3 regions of the Pseudomonas sp. o96-267 genome follow, and region 3 is predicted to be linked to each of the others. Evidence: riboswitches for the same ligand, from Rfam matches in the RefSeq annotation. Region 3 holds a riboswitch; each other region holds the start of a gene.
The links. Region 3 has a riboswitch for cobalamin ahead of cobO (cob(I)yrinic acid a,c-diamide adenosyltransferase). Riboswitches for the same ligand answer to the same signal wherever they lie in the genome.

Region 1 (2,258 bases), on a different contig from region 3:
GTCGATCTGGAGCCGCGCGCCGATGCCGCGCACCGCGACTGGCTGCGCGAGTGCATCGCCGAACGGGGCGACGGAGCCGCAGTGTTTGTGGTCTGCACGGCGCTGGAAGACAGCTGGCTCGATGGACTGGGCGCGCTGCTGGCGCATCACGAAGCGCATCTCCCCTGCAGCGACGTACCGCCCGTTCCGGAGCACCACGCCTGGTCGCAGATTCCGCCGCATGCGCAGCGCCTGCTGCTGTGCAACGGCACGCGCTGCACGCGCAAGGGCGCGCTGGGCCTGTGGAAAACCTTGCGCCAGCGGCTCAAGGCCGCCGGCAAGCTGGAGTGCGAGGGCGGCGTGCATATCACCCGCAGCCAGTGCCAGTTTCCCTGTGACCTGGGGCCGACCGCGAGCCTTTATCCACAGGGCGAGTGGTACGGCATCAAGGACGAGGCGGCGGTGATTCGTCTGGTCGACGAGCGCCTGGTGGCGGGTAGGGCGTTGCCGGAATTGCGTATCGACGAGCAGGCTTAACGCCCACCTTTCGCGGCTGAAGCGCAATGCCGGCCAGCCGCTCCTACAGAAGAGCAATCGCCGTTAAAGCGCCTCCCACAACATGTCCCGCGCCTTGACTTGAGCGGAGACGGGTGGTCATATCCGCCCCGCTTCAGGTGTCTCACGCCGCCGCGCGTGAGGTGAAACGGGAAGTCGGTTCAAGTCCGACGCTGCCCCCGCAACGGTAAGCGAGCGACCGCATCGATACGCCACTGTGCGCCACGCGCATGGGAAGGCGATGCGTTCATGACCCTCGCAAGCCCGGAGACCGGCCTGGAGTCGTTTGTGTCTGGCAACCCGCGGTGGGCGGGCGTTGACTCCAGTAGGGCGCCCCGTGCCCCTGTCTGCTGTTGCGCATTTTCCATCGGATTGCCGTGCCTTTTCTCTTTGCGATGGAAGCAATATGGCGCGCCATTTCCGCTACAAGAACCTCTTTTCGTCATGCCTGAAGGAAGGGCCGGGGCTCGGTTTCAGCTACCTGCAAAACAAGATATTGTTATGTTATAACAATAACATTATCGCTTCAGGCCAGAGTCATCCGCGGTCGTCACTGGCCGTTGCAAGCCCCGATTCCAACGCCTCGAAGCGACTCGACGAGCTTCTTCAACGCCCCGGAATTGTTCACGTGCAACACCTCTTTCGCGTCTGCTCTCTGCCATTGGTGGTCTTGGCTGGCGGTACCGCCCTAGCCGACGAGTCCGCTGTCGATCTCCCCGCTGTCACCGTCCAGGCGCAAGCCGCGCAGGAGGGCGAGACCCGCCTGCATACGGCGACCACGGCTGGCTCGCGCCTCGACCTGTCGGCCCTGCAAACCCCGGCGAGCACCAGCAGCCTGAGCGGTGCCGAAGTGCGCGAGCGCAACAACCGCAGCGTGCAGGATGCGGTGACCCGCACACCGGGCATCAGCACCATCGGCACGCCGGGCAACGGTGGCACGGCGCTGTCGGCGCGTGGCTTTAGCGGCCACGCCTCGACCATGCAGCTGTACGACGGCACGCGTCAGTACATCGGTGCGGGCACCGTGACATTCCCGGTGGACACCTGGTCGGTGGAGCGCATCGACGTGCTGCGCGGCCCGGCGTCGGTGCTCTATGGCGAAGGTGCAACCGGCGCGGTGATCAATGTGGTGCCGAAGAAGCCCTTCGCGGGTGACATCCGCAACCACATGCGCCTCGGCTATGGCAGCGATGACCGCCGCCAGGCCGCGCTGGACAGCGGCGGCTCGCTGAGCGAGGCCCTGAGCTACCGCTTCAATCTCAATCAGCAGGCCAGCAATGGCTGGGTCGACCGCGGTGATTCCGAGAGCCTGGCGCTGAGCGCTGCGTTGCGCTGGGATGCCAGTGACGACCTGAGCTTCACCCTGTCCCACGACCACGGTGACCAGAGCCCCGAGCGCTATCTGGGTACGCCGCTGGTGGCCGGCAAGTACCGCGAGAGCATCCGCGAACGTAACTACAACGTCGCCAATGCCGACATTCGCTACAACGACCAGATCACCCGCCTGGTGACCGACTGGCGCATCAGCGACGTGCTCAGTGCCAGCAACCAGCTCTACTACATCAAAACCCAGCGCTACTGGCGCAATGCCGAGGCCTATCGCTGGCAGCCGGGCGATAGGGTCGAGCGCGGCGAGTTCTATGAGATCAAGCACACTCAGGAACAGGTCGGCGACCGCCAGACCTTCACCCTGGACCACACCCTGTTCGGCCTCGATAGCCGCA
Region 2 (2,258 bases), on a different contig from region 3:
GGGGGTCAGGCGCAGCTCGCCGTCGCCATGCTGCTCGCTCAGATCGGCGAGGGCGAGGAGTTGCTCTGCATGCAGACGGCCCAACTGAGCGCCGGCTGCGACCATGCACAGGCTTCTCTGCGCTTGTGGATAAATACCTGCCGGTGGGCGCATGAGCGTCGCGCTGGGCTGCCAGTTGGCCGGTGCCGGTTGCAGAGGGAAATCCAGTCGAGCTTGCAGGCGTTGCAGCAGGTCGCCAGGGGCGATGTGTGCCAGCAACTGGCGCATGCGCGACTGTTCGGGTGTGGCCTGTTCGAGGAACAGCAACAGGAGTTCACGCACCACGTCGAGCGCCTGCGTCGCCTCGATGCGAGCCAGTGGTTCGTCACCGGGGCAGCCGGCCAGGCCCAGCAGCAGGTGCTGGTCGTCTTCGGCGGCCAGCCACAGGTCGTGGGGGTGTTCGCGCATGGCCAGGGCTTCGCCGCCGTCCAGTTGCAGGGCGAACTTGGGTGACAGGGCATGCAACGCCGGGGTGTCCTGCAGCAGGTCGAGCAATTGGCCGGCCAGCGGACGCACGTCCATCCGCGCCTGCGGGTCGAGGCCGGCGGCGGGACTGAGCATCAGGTTGCGCACATCGTCGGCGGCGGCCACTCGCGGGCCGAGTTCGGCGCCGAGCAGGGCATCGATCAGCGGTGCTTCCTGGCCGGGCAGCACGCCACGGATCTGCAGGTTGCTGCGGTTGGTCAGCTCCAGCACGCCGCTGGCATGGCGCCGCGCCGCCTCGGCAAGCGCCCGCGCCTGGGCGCTGCGCAGCACGCCGCCGGGCAGCTTGACCCGGCAGATGCCACCGTCCAGCGCAGGCACGATGCGCAGCAGGCCGGGGCAGGCGGAAGGGCGGATGGAGGCGTTCAAACGGTCACCTGTGGATAACGACGCGGCGACCGAACCAGCGAAATCCCATAGGGGACTCCATGGCATCGGTACACCCCGCCCGATGTTGGCACTCGCGACCAGCGTTCGTCGGCAGGTCTCCTGGCTAACAGGTCTTCATCCGCCGCGCCTTCCCGGTTACCCAGTGGCCGATTGCGTTGGACTCGCTGTTTACAGTTGCGGGGGCAGCTCGGTCGCGATCAATGATCGCTCCGGATTCCCTCTTAGGCCCGCTGTTGAGTCGTATCGACTCAAGGGCACCGACGAAGGCGCTATTATGCCCGCTTTGCCCGGAGCGCGGACAGGCGGTCCGTCGGGCCTGTGCGAGGACATTGGATGAAACCCTGGTTGACCCTGGTCGGCATCGGCGAAGACGGCTATCCCGGCCTGGGCAAGGCCGCGCGTCGCGCCTTGCTGGCGGCCACGCGCATCGTCGGTGCGCCGCGCCAGCTGGCCTTGCTGCCGCCGTGCATCAGTGGCGAACGGGAAGTCTGGCCGAGCCCGTTCGATCTGCAGCCGTTGCTGGCCCGACGCGGCGAGGCGGTGTGCGTGCTGGCCAGCGGTGATCCGATGTTCTACGGCGTCGGTGCCAGTCTGGCGCGCCAGGTGTCGGCCGACGAGTTGCAGGTATTGCCGGCGCCGTCCTCGGTGTCGCTGGCGGCGGCGCGCCTGGGCTGGCCGTTGCAGGAGGCTGAGGTGGTCTCCTTGGTCGGCCGGCCGCTGGCCACGCTCAATGCCCGTTTCTATCCCGGTACGCGCCTGCTCGTATTGAGCGCTGATGGTGACACCCCTGCGCAGGTCGCCGAAGCCTTGTGCGCACGTGGTTTCGGCGCCAGCCGCCTGACCCTGCTGGAGCACCTTGGCGGGCCTGACGAGCGCCGCATCGAGGGCCTGGCCGCGAGCTGGAACCTGCCACGCGGTGCCGATCTCAATCTGCTGGCCGTAGAGTGCCTGGCCGACACCGGCGCGCAACTGCTGCCACCGACCTGCGGCCTGCCGGACGAGACCTACCGCCACGACGGGCAACTGACCAAGCGCGACGTGCGCGCCGTCACCCTGGCTCGGCTGGCGCCGCTGCCTGGCGAGTTGCTGTGGGATGTCGGCGCCGGTTGCGGCTCCATCGGCATCGAATGGATGCGCGCCCATCCGACCTGCCTGGCCATTGCCATCGAGGCCAACGAAGGGCGTCAGGATCATATCCGCCACAACCGTGATGCCCTCGGCGTGCCCGGTCTGCAACTGGTCGCTGGACATGCGCCCGAAGCACTGGATGGACTGCCGGCACCGGATGCGATCTTCATCGGCGGCGGCGTCACCGTGCCAGGCGTGCTCGATGATTGCTGGGCCGC
Region 3 (2,258 bases):
GCGACGCGGTTGCCGAGCAGCCCGGCAAAGGGCAAGTCAGGCTGGAAGGTGGCTAGGCCGTGGGCCAGCGCACCGAAGGTCTGCGCCATGGCCGAACCATCGATAACCCCCAGCACCGGCACGCCGAAATGACGCGCCAGGTCGGCCGCCGACGGTTTGCCGTCGAACAACCCCATCACACCTTCGATCAGGATCAGATCCGCTTCGCCCGCGGCCTGCCACAGCAGGCGACGGCTTTCTGCCTCACCGACCATGGCCAGGTCGAGCTGATACACCGGTGCACCGCTGGCACGAGCGTGGATCATCGGGTCGAGAAAGTCCGGTCCGCACTTGAACACTCGCACCCGCCGTCCCTGGCGCGTGTGCAGGCGCGCCAGGGCAGCAGTCACAGTGGTCTTACCCTGGCCGGAAGCCGGGGCGGCAATCAACAGAGCCGGACAGTGACGTGCTTCCATCAGAATTCGATGCCCTTCTGCGCCTTTACCCCGGATTTGAACGCATGCTTGACCAGGCTCATCTCGGTGACCGTATCAGCCGCCTCGATCATCCCCGGCAAGGCACCACGCCCGGTCACTACCACGTGCTGCAGCAGCGGCCGAGCCTCGATATCGGCCAGCACTGCGTCCAGTTCGAGGTAGCCATGCTTGAGGGCAATGTTCAGCTCGTCCAGCACCACCAGGCCGACGGACTCGTCGTTCAACAGGCGCCGAGCCACCGCCCAGGCCTCGTGCGCCTTGGCGATATCGCGCTGGCGGTCCTGGGTTTCCCAGGTAAAGCCCTCACCCATCACGTGGTAGCTGACTTCCTCGGGAAAGCGGCGGAAGAAGGTTTCCTCACCGGTGCTGGCAGCGCCCTTGATGAACTGCACCACACCGACCTTGAGGCCATGACCGAGCGCACGCGCGACCATACCGAAGGCACTGCTGCTCTTGCCCTTGCCATTGCCGCTGTGTACCAGCAACAGACCGTATTCGTCCTGGGCCTGGGCGATCTTTTCGTCGATCAGGGCTTTCTTGCGCTGCATGCGCGCCTTGTGGCGGGCATCGCGTTCGGTGGACTCGCTCATGCTGTGCTCCTGTACATCAGGCACCCGCGTCGACTGTCGGTAAACAGTACGAGCAACGATGGGGAGCAGATCGCGATGGTCCGCGCGTCCTCACCCAGGCGCCAATGGCTGGTCAGGCGAGCGGAAGACAGGAAGCACAACACCCCGGAAAAACCGGAGCGTCGGCCGGACAACGCCCTCCGCGATGCCGTGAAAATGCGACAGGCCGGTCTCCGGACTCGTGAGCGAACCCAAAGGTTCGGCACCGCGCCTTCCCGTGCGGTGCACAGTGGCCTTGAGCGGTGTTTGACTCACCTACCGTTGCGGGGGCAGCGCCGGCATTCGGACCGGCTTCCCTGTTTCACCCCATGGCTACCATTCACGGCAACTCGGGGCACCTGAAGCAAGGCGCGCAGGTTAGAGGCTGGCAGCCCTGCGCGTCAACGCCGAGACCGCTCAATGCCTGGGGGTGAAGCCCGGCGGCTGCTGGCCAGCCATTCGACGAAGGTGCGCAAGCGCTCATCACCCAGCAGCGCGTCACGACTGTTGTAGGTCAGCGCCAGCTCCTTTTCGCTGAACAGCCGGTGAATCTGATTGTGGCAGGCGCGGCAGACCCAAAGCGTAGCCGTGATGCGCTCATGACGAGCGAAACGCTTCTGCACGTAGGTCTTGTCGTGCAGTGCCTTGGGAATCAGATGATGACGCGTCAACGCAACGGGCCGCGCGCACAGCTCGCACACCTCGGGCTGAGGCGGTAGGCGAATGGGATCGACCATGGACAGTAATTCAGGGGTTACGCGCTAGCTCTGGCGTGATGACGCGCTTGGCATCGAGATAGACGCCCTGCCAATAACCGCTGGTGAGGGTGTCCAGGCGCACCGTACCGCCGGTAGAGGGAGCATGCACGAAGCGGCCGTCGCCGACATAGATGCCGGCATGGCTGACGGTGCGCCCACCATTGGTGGCAAAGAACACCAGGTCACCACTTTTCAAGGCGTCGCGGCGGACATCAGGGGTGCGCATGGCACTCAGCTCACGCGTCGAACGCGGCAGACTGATACCGGCAGCATCACGATAAACGTAGCCGATCAGGCCACTGCAGTCGAAACCACCTTCCGGGGTATTGCCACCATAGCGATACGGCGTACCGACCAGACCGAGGGCACGGAACAGCACGTCTTCAGCGCCGCCCTGATAAGACGACGAAGAGACT

Region 1: linked by a shared signal. The riboswitch ahead of EGJ86_RS03995 (TonB-dependent siderophore receptor) and the one ahead of cobO (cob(I)yrinic acid a,c-diamide adenosyltransferase) in region 3 are both predicted to bind cobalamin.
Region 2: linked by a shared signal. The riboswitch ahead of cobG (precorrin-3B synthase) and the one ahead of cobO (cob(I)yrinic acid a,c-diamide adenosyltransferase) in region 3 are both predicted to bind cobalamin.

The regions. Positions count from the first base shown of each region.
Region 1 covers NZ_RHQP01000004.1:118,369-120,626, reverse strand. Annotated here, with positions in the region: gene EGJ86_RS04000 (ferredoxin) at 1-516, shown strand, start outside; cobalamin riboswitch at 635-829, shown strand; gene EGJ86_RS03995 (TonB-dependent siderophore receptor) at 1,163-2,258, shown strand, end outside.
Region 2 covers NZ_RHQP01000004.1:121,877-124,134, reverse strand. Annotated here, with positions in the region: gene cobG (precorrin-3B synthase) at 1-891, opposite strand, end outside; cobalamin riboswitch at 984-1,189, opposite strand; gene cbiE (precorrin-6y C5,15-methyltransferase (decarboxylating) subunit CbiE) at 1,246-2,258, shown strand, end outside.
Region 3 covers NZ_RHQP01000008.1:19,963-22,220, forward strand. Annotated here, with positions in the region: gene EGJ86_RS07035 (cobyrinate a,c-diamide synthase) at 1-455, opposite strand, end outside; gene cobO (cob(I)yrinic acid a,c-diamide adenosyltransferase) at 455-1,066, opposite strand; cobalamin riboswitch at 1,252-1,462, opposite strand; partial or broken gene EGJ86_RS07045 (hypothetical protein) at 1,502-1,821, opposite strand; gene EGJ86_RS07050 (C40 family peptidase) at 1,832-2,258, opposite strand, start outside.